Linked DNA regions of Pelosinus fermentans DSM 17108. The protein of the gene in region 1 interacts with the protein of each later gene in a pairwise test. Links are inferred from orthologs where the notes say so. Each region holds a gene or a part of one and is shown on either strand. Other genes may lie near its edges.

Evidence for each region.
Region 2: the proteins of sfsA (region 1) and FR7_RS09000 interact in binary tests that used the Escherichia coli proteins (3 or more experiments, as listed by UniProt). The link is inferred for Pelosinus fermentans DSM 17108 from one-to-one orthologs.

What each region holds. Positions count from the first base shown.
Region 1 is NZ_AKVN02000001.1:1,669,931-1,676,297, forward strand. What follows is about bases 281-2,994. They hold sfsA (DNA/RNA nuclease SfsA), read left to right. Parts: upstream 281-1,151; coding sequence 1,152-1,838; downstream 1,839-2,994. Other genes in these bases: thiE (thiamine phosphate synthase), read left to right, coding at 281-527; msrB (peptide-methionine (R)-S-oxide reductase MsrB), read left to right, coding at 701-1,138; FR7_RS07385 (radical SAM protein), read left to right, coding at 2,024-2,920; FR7_RS07390 (lipase family protein), read left to right, coding at 2,976-2,994. Also shown: more of thiE, read left to right, coding at 1-280; more of FR7_RS07390, read left to right, coding at 2,995-4,349; pepF (oligoendopeptidase F), read left to right, coding at 4,559-6,367. UniProt on the Escherichia coli protein: Binds to DNA non-specifically. Could be a regulatory factor involved in maltose metabolism.
Region 2 is NZ_AKVN02000001.1:2,009,833-2,016,321, reverse strand. The notes cover bases 3,654-6,489. They hold FR7_RS09000 (glutamate-5-semialdehyde dehydrogenase), read right to left. Parts: upstream 5,782-6,489; coding sequence 4,525-5,781; downstream 3,654-4,524. Other genes in these bases: proB (glutamate 5-kinase), read right to left, coding at 5,796-6,489; FR7_RS09005 (hypothetical protein), read right to left, coding at 3,654-4,269. Outside these bases: FR7_RS09025 (AMP-binding protein), read right to left, coding at 1-326; FR7_RS09020 (hypothetical protein), read right to left, coding at 361-1,227; FR7_RS09015 (GDP-L-fucose synthase family protein), read right to left, coding at 1,315-2,247; gmd (GDP-mannose 4,6-dehydratase), read right to left, coding at 2,320-3,417; more of FR7_RS09005, read right to left, coding at 3,424-3,653. UniProt on the Escherichia coli protein: Catalyzes the NADPH-dependent reduction of L-glutamate 5-phosphate into L-glutamate 5-semialdehyde and phosphate. The product spontaneously undergoes cyclization to form 1-pyrroline-5-carboxylate.

The DNA.
Region 1 (6,367 bases):
GTACTACTTTAGTACAGATTCGTGAGAAGAATGTGTCTACTTTAGATTTTTTTGAGTTAGCCTTGGTGGTAAAACAGATTGCTGGAAAATATAATGTCCCTTTCATCATCAATGACCGGATTGATATTGCTTTAGCGATTGATGCTGACGGTGTACATATTGGACAAGAAGATATGCCTTTAGCAGTAGCACGAAAATTACTTGGTCCTACTAAAATAATTGGCGTATCTGCCTCTACTTTGGAAGAAGCTGTAAAAGCCCAGGATGGAGGGGCGGACTATTTAGGAGTCGGCGCCGTATTTCCTACCAGGACAAAAAGCGACGCTGATCATGTGAGTTTAGCAGCTTTGCGAAGAATAAAAGAGGGCGTCTCGGTGCCGGTTGTTGCTATTGGCGGCATTGATAAGGATACTATTCAGCGTGTGATAGAGGCTGGCGCCGATGGAGCAGCCGTTGTATCAGCGATTATTGCTTCTGCTGATCCTTATCAGGCAGCGTGTAACCTTCGCCATATTATAAAAAAATAAGAACATAACACGATAGTCCTGCAACAGTTTATTATAAAGACTTTGCGGGACTTTTTGTTAAAAAACAAGGGTTGTGTAGTTCCTGATAGTATGGTATAAAAGACATAGGTTAATCTCATTGAATAAGGGCAGGCTATAGGAAAGAAGCGCACTTGAAAAGAGGAGTGTTATGAATGAAAGATAAGGAAGGACTAAAGCGTACACTCACTAAAATTCAATATGAGGTAACACAAAATCAGGCAACAGAACCTGCTTTTCAAAATGAATTTTGGGATCATACCCAGGCTGGTATTTATGTGGATGTTGTATCGGGAGAACCTTTGTTTACTTCTTTAGATAAATTTGATTCTGGCTGTGGATGGCCTAGTTTTACCAAGCCTATTATGGAAGAGGTCATCAAGGAGAAACAGGATGTCAGTCATTTCATGATTCGTACAGAAGTGCGCAGTAAAACAGGGGATTCTCACTTAGGGCATGTATTTAATGATGGTCCTGCACCCCATAAATTACGCTATTGTATTAATTCGGCAGCACTGCGTTTTATCCCTAAAGAAGATTTAGAAAAAGCAGGATATGGACAGTTTGTTCCGTTGTTTAATAAGGAGAAATAAATGGCAGGTATTCATGAAATATAGTCATATCGTACAAGGTATTTTTATAAAGCGTGTCAATCGCTTTATTGCCCATGTATTAGTTGACGGAATCGAAGAAGTGGTTCATGTCAAAAATACAGGCAGATGTCGGGAACTTTTTATTGCTGGAAGGATCGTGATACTGGAGCGAGCCAAAAATCCAGAGCGAAAAACCAGATTTTCGATCATTGGCATCTACAAAGAGAATTGCTTGATTAATATTGATTCACAAGTACCCAATTCTGTTGTTTTTGAAGCATTGCTGGCTAACGGTATTTCGGAAATTACAAACACTACTATGGTGAAAAAAGAAGTAACCTATGGAAAGTCCAGATTTGATCTTTATTTTGAGTCAGCCGATTGCCGAGGATTTATTGAAGTGAAAGGTGTCACCTTAGAAGAAAATGGTCTGGTAATGTTTCCTGATGCTCCTACACTGCGAGGAACTAAACACGTGCTTGAAATGATGAAAGCAGTGGAGGAGGGGTATAAGGGGTACATTTTCTTCCTGGTCCAGATGAAAGGGGTAAAAAGTTTTAGCCCTAACAATAAAACGGATCCGGGTTTTGCCGCAGCCTTACGACTTGCTGCTCAAAAAGGCGTCATTCTGCTGGCATATGACTCCTTAGTCACTGAGGATGAAATCGTAATCGGGGATAGAGTGGAGATAGTATTGTAATGATATGTAAAAGTATAAGTTTTTTAAGGAGAACGTTTAACACAGAGTGCACAGAGATCCACAGAGATCCACAGAGGTGTACGCTGAGGGTATTATGTTTTTATTCTATCTATCTTTTCTCTGTGTTCTCTGCGCCTCTGCGGTTTCGATCCTGTTTTATATGTTTTTATTAGGGAGGGAAGTGTATGTATTTTGATACTGCCGGGGGTCCTGTGTTTCGTCCGCCCAGTGAAGCGGAAAGTTTTATTTTAAGAGTAACTATCGGGTGTTCTCATAATCGCTGTACCTATTGCAATATGTACAGAAGTGTTGATTTCCGCATGCGAACGATGGATGAAATTATGGCGCAAATTAACCATGCGGGACAATATAAGGATTTTATTCGCCGTATTTTCTTAGCAGATGGTAATGCTCTTGTTTTGCCGACGGAGACACTATTGGAGATTTTAAGAGTACTGAAAGAGCGTTTTCCAAAACTGCGCAGAGTATCCTGTTATGCAGGACCCAATGATATTTTGCGAAAAACACCAGAAGAACTGCAACACTTATCAAAAGCAGGATTAAAACTGGTGTATTATGGAATGGAGTCGGGTGATGACGAAGTACTGCGTCATGTAAATAAAGGGGTTACCGCACAACAATCTATTGAGGCAGGGCAGAAAGTAGTGGCTGCTGGCATCAAATTATCTTTAATGGTAATCATTGGCCTTGGAGGGAAGGCAGGTTCTAGGCAGCACGCCTATCATACTGCTCAGGCAGTAAATGCCATTCGTCCTACAATGCTGAGTGCTTTAACGTTGATGATGTACCGGGGAAGTGAGCTGCGAGCTGAATACGAACGTGGGGAATTTGAAATTCTATCGCCGCCGGAAATCATGGACGAATTGCATGAGCTGATTCATGCCATTGATCTACCTAGTGAATCTCATTGTTTGTTCCGCAGCAACCATATATCCAATTATGTGGCTTTAGCAGGTACGCTGCCGCAAGATAAAGAAAAATTGCTGTCTGACTGCAAAAAGGCGATCGAATATTTGTCGACTATGACAGAGTGGGACCCTTATAATAATGTTGAACAATAGACAATTGATGTGTAGTACTGCCATTGTTATCTAATAGGAAAGGAGGCTAGGAGTAGTGGGAGATGGTATTTTGAAAAAAATGATAAATTATATATGTTTAATCACTATGATACTGCTGCTTTCTCAGCCTGTCATTGGCAGTGCAGGAGCATTGGAAGATTATGAAGAGGCCAGGAGCCTATATTTAGCTGCTGTTGCCTGTACTGCTGCATATAGTGATCGAGAAGGAAATATTGCCAGGAGTGCTCTGGAACAAAATGGCTGGAAAGTACAGTCCTATAGAGAAAAAAGTGATCAGGCAGATGTTAGGTTCTTGGTTGCTAGAAAAATTCAGCAAGGAGATACAGTGCCTTCTTATTTGCTTTCTGTAGTGGGGACTGAAAATGTAAAAGACGTTAAAGTCGATTTGCGTGTGAGTAAGGTTTATTTTGCTGGGAAAACTCTTGAAGAATTCACCGCTAATTCCCTGCTCAAAGATATACCGGATTCCGCTCCAAAGGTGCATAAGGGCTTTAACCAATATGTTCAGACGGGATTCAGTAGAGAAATACTTGCAGAAGGTGCCAATTCTGAAAAATCATTGCTGGAAATGTTGCTAGGCGATAAGGATAAAAAAGTATATTTAGTAGGCCACAGTTTAGGCGGTGCTGGAGTTACCATTGGTGGAGCAAGGCTTCTTGATATGGGGGTAAAGCCGGAGCAGATTGAAGTGATTACCTTTGGTGCGCCAGCAGTAGGTAATAAAGCGTTTCGTGAGAAGTTTGAACCTGCTTTGCACCTTACGCGCGTTGTGACCACTGGCGATCCTGTAACTGGAGCATTGCAAAAACTAGTGGGGGGATATGAGCAGTTTGGTCGAGAAATTCGTTGGCAGACCCCAAGTAATCAAGATGCTGATCCACATCAAATTACTTTATATCTGGATTTGGCGATTAAGAATTATTACCAGAAAAGACAGCAGGCTGTAGCAGCGGGAGAATTGTCAATACCAAACGAGACAACATATACTCCTGGCAAGCCAAGAGTATATGTTGCACCCATCAAAAACCAATTGCCGGAAGAGCTGCGTGGAGAATTTTCTTATATGAAGGAAGCGCTGTATGATGAATATCGAAATACGTTGCCCGGATATGTATTAGACACAGGGGAAAAAAGTAATGATGTCTTTAAAAAAGCAATGGCTGCTGATTGTGATTGGGTGGTAGTATCTGAAATTCAGGGCCATACGGTTAAGAATGAGGAGAATACAAGTTATATTACGTTGGAGCAGCGTGTATATCAGGCAAAGAGTGGTGCTATTGTTACTGTGGCCAGTTACGGGAGCAGCACGCGGGATCTTACCTCTCTGGAAGCTCTTATTCATAATACCAAGAATATGAGTCAGAACAGGCAGGATTGGTTAGGGACGTTTGATAAAAATACAATTTAAGATATCGCTTAGTAAGAAAGTTACTCTTCTTTATAGGAGAGTAACTTTCTTTGTATTTAAGAGTTATTCAAATCGAAATAAACTAATTGAAATACGCAATAGAGGATAAAATTTTGTGAAATGAAAATATTAGAAGAGATATACAGGAAAAAACAGCAGAACTCATAATATATATATAGTAGTATTTTTCAGTGAAGGAGAATCGTTCAATGTCAAAACAGCCTCATTTAGTTCCTTTTGCTCTTAGCCTCATGTTGCTTTCGACATCCAGTGCTATGGCGGCAGGAGCGGAAACGTTTCAAATTCCCAGTCGCGAGGAAATTGCAGCTGAGTATAAATGGCATCTTGATGATTTGTATGCCAGCGATGAAGAGTGGCAGGCGGATTATGATAAGGTAAAAGAAATGCTGCCTAAAGTTGGTGAATATCAAGGAAAGCTGGACCGCTCAGGAAAGAACCTGTTAGCCTGCCTCACGCTTAGGGATGATATTTCCCAAATTACGGGGAAGCTATATCCTTTTGCTCGAATGCATCAAGATGAGAATACGGCGGATAATAAATACCAGGCATTAACTGGTAAAGCTCAATCCTTGAATATTGAAGTAAATGCTGCTACTGCCTTTATTGAGCCTGAGATAGTGGCGATACCAGCAGAGAAACTGAGAAAAATGCAAAGTAAGGAAAAGGGGCTGGAGGTTTACAGCTTCTATTTAAAAAGTTTGATACAGCAAAAAAAACACGTACTATCCCAGCGGGAAGAAGCATTATTATCTCGGGCAGGAGAAGTAGCTGCCACTCCGGCAACTATTTTTAATATTTTAACAAATGCGGAAGTAAAATTTCCTTCGATTCAGGATGAACGAGGGCAAGAGGTTCCATTAAGTGAAGGCCGCTATAATAATTATCTGCGTTCTCCCGATCGTCGTGTACGTCAGGATTCATTTGTCGGCATTCTAGGTGCTTATAGTCAATATCGTAACACTTTGGCGGCAACACTGAATGGGCACGTCAAGCAGCATGTGTTTTTTGCTCAGGCTCACAACTATCATTCATCCCAAGAAGCGGCTCTTATGCCAAATCATATTTCTGTAGAAGTATATGATAATCTTATTACTACAGTAAATCACAATCTGGCTCCTCTGCATCGTTATGTGTCACTTAAGAAGAAAGCGTTAGGTGTAGAGGACATACATATGTATGATTTATATGCGCCAATGGTAAAAGATGTGGAAATTCGGCTATCCTATTCGGAAGCTTTGGAGCTTGTTAGGAATGCCTTGTCTCCTCTTGGCAAGGAATATATAGAAAACTTTAACAAAGGAATTTCTTCTCATTGGATTGATGTGTATGAGAATCAAGGTAAACGTTCAGGTGCTTATTCTTGGGGGGTTTACGGCGTCCATCCTTTCGTATTTTTAAATTATAATGGACAATTTAGTGATGCATCCACCCTTGCCCATGAGATGGGGCATGCACTGCACAGCTTTTATAGTGCTGAGAAGCAGCCCTATCCTACAGCGGATTATGTTACTTTTACAGCCGAAACCGCCTCTACTACGAACGAGATATTGCTCATTGATTATATGCTGGCAAAAACAACGGATAAAAAAGAAAAAATGTATTTGCTGAATCAATACTTAGAAAATATTCGCACTACCTTATACCGGCAGACGATGTTCGCTGAATTTGAAAAAGAGATTCATGATCGAAGTGAAAAGGGTGAGACATTGACTGCAGATCTTATGGAGGAGATCTATCATGATCTTAATGTAAAATACTTTGGTCCGGAAATGATTGTAGATAAAGAAATTGATATTGAGTGGGCTCGGATTCCACATTTTTATCGAAATTTTTATGTTTATCAATATGCCACAGGATATTCTGCTGCAACGGCCTTTGCTAAGCAGCTTCAAACCGAAGGCGAAGCTGCCCAAGAACGATATACGAACAATTTTCTAAAAGCAGGCGGTTCTGATACGCCAATCCGTATTTTAAAAAATGCTGGTGTTGATATGTCC
Region 2 (6,489 bases), 340 kb from region 1 along the record:
ACGGAGTTATGCCAATAAATCATACTTTGTTTTTTAGTTGGATATTGCATGATAAGTGGCTCTTTCCCTGCATCCAAAACAGCAAACCAATGTAATATTAATTCCTCGGAAGTTTTAAAAATCAATCCAATATGCTTTTCCTCAGGAAAATCCTGTATTATTTTATTACTTAACCATCTTATCTTTCTACCACATTCCCCCAAAACAATTTTTTCACAATTACTGTTATCAACAATGGTTATTTCGGGAATATTTTTTAAAACTATTTTTATATTTCCAGTTAGCTCCTCATCATCATACTGAATAGCAACTGCTGATTTTATCAAAAAAAAACACCTCTCCTTCCTAAAATTAATTGAATTATAAATTATGAACCTCCTGCCATTGGCAGGATGAATAATCAAAAGTTACGGGTATAATACACTCCTCAGGTGTTTTTTGCACAAAGTATTTCATAAACATTTTAGCCTCTCCCTGAAAATGAAGTGCTTTAAATTTGATAAATGTATTTAATACTAAATTTTTGCATAATACTCCCTTTGTCGTAAAATATATCTTTTTTCGACCATGCCATTGTTCATATTCATTTGTTAAATTTATATTCAAATCAAATACTGCATTGTTTTCAATAATTGACAAATCAAAAATTTTTTCTGGATGATGTCTCATATTACAATATAGGTTAATAAATATCATGTCAGAAATACCAGCATTTGGTACTTGTTTTATAACCATTTGATATATTTTTTTTAGCTCCTCAGTAAGAGATTGTACCGTGTAAAATGCAGTAATAAATTTACAAAAACCATCTAACGCTTCGAAATTGTTAATAAAGGCAATCCCACCTGAAATCCCGCCACAGAAAGCAAAATCGTAATTTGCGACATTTTCCGTTGAAATATCCTCATACAGCATTACATCAGAATCTTGATGATAACACCGGGCTATCTGATGCTTAGCCATAAAATCTCTTAACATAAACCATCTCTGAATGCAAAATAGTTCATATGCATAGTCATTAAAACTCATATGTTGATAAATTTTCGCAAAATCTTGTCCAGATTGACTATCATTTATATTAGCGTGTTTAACAAAAGAATATTTGTTATTGCTGTCATCACCAATTAATATAATATCGCTATCCTTATTCGATTTTTTTGCTTGTAGTAAACTATACTCCAGATATTCACTATCGCCATAGTGCATAAAAACAATTGGTATAGACATGTAGTTCCCCCTAATATTCTCCGAATATATCTTACTTATTGTCACACAAACTCTGTTAAGGCGACACAATCTGTAAACTTGCTATCATCAAATTACTAAGTTTTTTAAATACCATTGGTATGTGCGGCGTATACCATCCTCTAATTCTATTGCTGGACACCAACCAAGATTTGCCAATTTCGATACGTCCAATAACTTACGAGGAGTTCCGTCAGGCATCGCGGTGTTATACATAATGTTACCTGAATATCCCACAACTGCAGCAATTAAGGTTGCCAATTCAGCAATAGAAATATCTTTACCTACTCCGATATTTAACGGCTGGTTATCTTGATATTGATTCATTAAAAACAGACATGCATCAGCTAAATCATCTACATGCAAAAATTCCCGCCGTGGCTTGCCTGTACCCCAGATTTCGACATTGGATAGATGATTCATTTTTGCTTCATGAAACTTTCTAATAAGCGCTGGTAGTACATGAGATGATGCTAAATCAAAATTATCATTAGGTCCGTATAGATTCGTCGGCATAACAGAAATAAAAGTTGTTCCATATTGCTCATTATACGCTTGGCACATTGTTATTCCTGCAATTTTAGCAATTGCGTAAGGTGCATTGGTAGCTTCTAACTCACCCGTTAACAAATATTCTTCTTTTATCGGTTGAGGAGCTAATTTAGGATAAATACAAGAACTTCCCAGAAATAATAACTTTTTGACCTTATTTTGATAAGCAGCATTAATAATATTGGCTTGCATCATTACATTATCGTAGATGAAATTAGCTGGATAAGTATCATTCGCTAATATACCCCCTACTTTTGCAGCAGCCATAAATACATACTCTGGCTGCTCAATGGCAAAAAAAGTAGCCACATCTTCTTGATTGCGCAAGTCTAGCTCCTTGCTAGTACGAAATATAATATTCTTATAGAAATGATTCTTCAATTTGCCTAGAATTGCTGTTCCGACTAAACCTCCATGGCCGGCAATATAGATTTTGCCATGTTTATCCATAGTCTGCCTCCACATGTAATAATATAGGAAAAATTCCTTTAGAGATATTTTTCTATTAAAAGAGCTTTATTTTTATTCTTTAGCTTTCCGTATACTTTCAGTGCTAAAGCCATATTTTTGGCATAATAATTCACGTTCCATCCATTTGATATCTTGCGTTACCATCATATCTACCATTTCAATCAAACTAACTTCTGGAGTCCATTTTAACTTTTCTTTGGCTTTCGTGGCATCACCTAACAACAAATCGACTTCTGTTGGACGAAAATAACGGGCATCTACCTCAATCAAAGTCTTTCCATTCGCTGTATCTATGCCTTTTTCTTCTATACCTGCTCCTTGCCATTCAATATTCACTCCAATAGCACGAAAGGCTAGTTCCACAAATTCACGTACCGAATGAGTCTCTCCCGTCGCAATGATGTAATCCTCTGCCTTTTCCTGCTGCAGCATAAGCCACATTGCTTTTACATAATCACCAGCAAATCCCCAATCTCTTTTTGCATCTAAGTTGCCTAAATATAAGATACTGCCTACCCCTAGTTTATGATGGGCTACGGCTCTCGTAATTTTGCGTGTAACAAAGGTTTCGCCACGAATCGGTGATTCATGATTAAATAAAATTCCATTACAAGCAAACATGTTATACGCTTCCCGATAATTAACAACAATCCAATAGGCATATAATTTAGCCGCAGCATACGGACTCCGAGGATAAAAAGGAGTCGTTTCTTTCTGGGGAGTCTCCTGAACTTTTCCAAACAACTCACTGGTAGCTGCTTGATAAAACTTAACTTTATCAGTCATATTCAATATGCGTAATGCCTCCAATAACCTCAAGGTTCCCAAGGCATCTGCATTCGCAGTATACTCTGGTGTATCAAAAGAAACCTGAACATGACTTTGGGCTGCTAAATTATATATTTCATCGGGTTGTACTTCCTGAATAATTCGGATTAAATTGGTGGCATCTGTCATATCGCCATAATGCAAGAAGAATTTGACTTGTTTTTCATGGAAATCCTGATAGAGATGATTAATTCGAGCTGTATTTATTAAAGAACTACGCCGTTTTATACCATGAACAATATAGCCTTTCTCCAGTAAAAATTCAGCCAGATAAGCACCATCCTGACCTGTTATTCCTGTAATCAATGCTACTTTTTCCATCACATTTTATCCTCTCCGCTGTCGTCGTTTTTTCTTTCTCACCAGTTCTTCCCTTACTTCTACTGCTTGCAGCATATCGATCTGGCTTGAGTCTGGTAAATCACCATCACAAGGCTCAGCATCTAGGATTCTTGGTCTTACTTCTTTTATCTGATATGCTTCTTGTAAATGTTCTATTTCACTTTTTATAAGTGCAATTTCTTTAAGGCAAAAATCTTCTTGTTTTTGATTGTTAATGTCGCTTACATTTATTTCTTCAAGTACAGTTTGTATGTGTTGCATACAATTTATCAGTTGTATTTGGCATTCTTCAATCTTTTGGTTCCATTCTTTTGCTAAAGCTAAATCTTGTTCTTTATGATATTCCTGATACTGGTGCATCTCATTTAATTGTTCTTTTATCAAAGATATTTCCTTATGTATTAAGTGATCTCTATTCTGTAATTGCTCTGCTAATAACTGAAAATAAGTAGTAAATTCTCCAATAATACTTTGTCTCATCTCCCACATCTCGGCTAACATTTTACTCTCATGTTCTACAAGTCTTTTTTGCCACTCTGTTTCAGAAAGGCGCAACGCTTTTTCTTGATTCACTTGTGCTTGAATAAAAACCGCAAATTCATTTCTGAATAAGGCAATTTGCTGATTCATCATTTTCTCGATAGCAGTAATCTGATCTAAAACCGTTGTACATACAGGAGGATTCTCCCCTGCACTTACCGTTTCTGCAACAGCAGTTGGGTGGCTCTCGCCGGGTGTACTTTCCCATACGTCCATTTTCCCTCTGCGTAGCGCCCATTTAAGCTGCTGTATATCGAATGAGTGCATCGGTTCACCATTAGTCATAATCATAAATATCAACTCCTTTGTACTTAATTGATGTTCCGTAAACTTTCGCATCTAGCAATAAGGCTTTGCCAAATATGTATTATAATATATGTCATCATCATAACTTTGGTGAGAGTCCATATAAGAAAAACACTACGTGTCCTTTGTGTTCAGCTTTCCCTTAAACTTATAAATTCTGCTGTTATAAAGAAAGAGCCTAAAGATCAGTCCGTAACTGATCTTTAGGCTCAACTTATTTTTATTTAGCGTCGTATATTGTTATTCTCTTATTTGTCCATTACCAGAAATAATATATTTGCTGCTAGTGAGTTCTGGTAAGCCCATAGGCCCACGGGCATGCAATTTCTGTGTACTAATACCAATTTCAGCACCAAAACCAAATTCAAATCCATCCGTGAAACGAGTTGAAGCATTTACATATACAGCTGCTGCATCTACTTCATGCTGAAAGCGCTTGGCGTTTTCAAGGCTCTTCGTAACAATGGCTTCCGAATGGCGAGTACTGTATTGATCAATATGTTCTATCGCTTCGTCGAGATTTTTTACTACCTTTACAGATAAGATAAAGTCAGAGTATTCAGTAGCCCAATCCTCGTCAGTAGCTGACTTTATTCCTTGATGAAACTGAATTGTTATAGGACATCCTCTTAGCTCTACACCAGCTTGCTGATATTTTTCAAGCATCTCTGGCAAAAACTGCTTTGCTATTTTCTCATGTACCAATAGTGTTTCCATAGAATTGCATACACCTGGGCGAGAAACCTTAGCATTAAATGCAATAGCCTCTGCCATCTTCAAATCTGCAGATTCATCAACAAAAGTATGACAGATGCCAGTACCCGTTTCAATAACAGGCACTGTGCTATTTTCTACTACAGTTTTAATCAGCCCAGCACCACCACGAGGAATAATTACATCTAGGTACTCATTGAGTTTCAGCATCTCATTTACAGCCTGTCGATCCGTAGTTTCAACTAATTGAAGGGACCCTGCCGGAATTCCGGCCTCATAAGCAGCTTGAGCAATGATTTGAATAATTGCCTTATTCGAATGAATCGCTTCCGATCCCCCGCGCAAAATCACAGCATTTCCTGTTTTTAGACAAAGCCCTGCTGCATCTACGGTAACATTGGGGCGAGCTTCATAGATAATTCCAATCACACCTAAGGGTACTCGCACTTTGCTGATTTCCAGACCATTGGGGCGTTGGTCTCTACTTAATAATTCACCAATCGGATCGGGTAACGTTATAACCTGCCGCAAGCCATCAGCCATGGCCTCAATTCTACTTTGGGTTAAAAGTAAACGGTCAAGTAAGGCCTGAGATAAGCCTTTCCCTTTGCCGTTTTCTATATCTATAGCATTGGCGGCTAAAATAATAGCATATTCTTTTTCTAAGGCTTCTGCCATCTTTTCAAGAGCTTGATTTTTAGTAAGAGTGGATAGTGTTGCAAGCTTTCTTGCTGCTTGCTTCCCATTTTTACCTTTCATTTGCAGTTCTATAAGATGATCCATATAACCTCTCTCCTTTACACTAATAATACCATATTGTCCCGATGAATAATTTCATCGTAAGGTTTTGCCCCTAATATCCCATGGATTTCATTGGTATGAAGTCCCATAATCTTTCTGGTTTCTGTACCGCTGTAATTGGCTATTCCTCTGGCAATTTCTCTGCCTTCGGAAGCAACAACACTAATTGTATTACCATGTTCAAATTCTCCTGTGACTGCAGTAATACCTGCTGCCAGCAGGCTGGAACCTCCGGACAGCAGAGCCTGCTCACAGCCTTTATCCACAGTAAGCACTCCCTGAATACGTGCACCAAAGGCTAACCATTTTTTTCGTACATGCAAACGATTTTCTTTGGAGAGAAAGAGGGTTCCCACATTTTCCCCTTCTAGCACCTGACGCAGAATCCCCTCTTGCAACCCTGATGCAATAATCATCGTAACTCCAGAATTAACAGCAATTTTTCCGGCTTGAATTTTCGTATGCATACCACCAGTTCCTCGCAGTGTACCTGCACCACCAGCTAAGGATTCAATCTCGGGAGTAATATCTGCTATTTCACTAATAAGCTGTGCATCTGGATTCCTCTGAGGATTATCTGTATATACGCCTTCAATATCCGATAAAATAATTAATACATCGGCATCCACAATACTAGCTACCATGGCTGACAATGTATCATTGTCGCCGATCTTTAATTCATCAATGGCT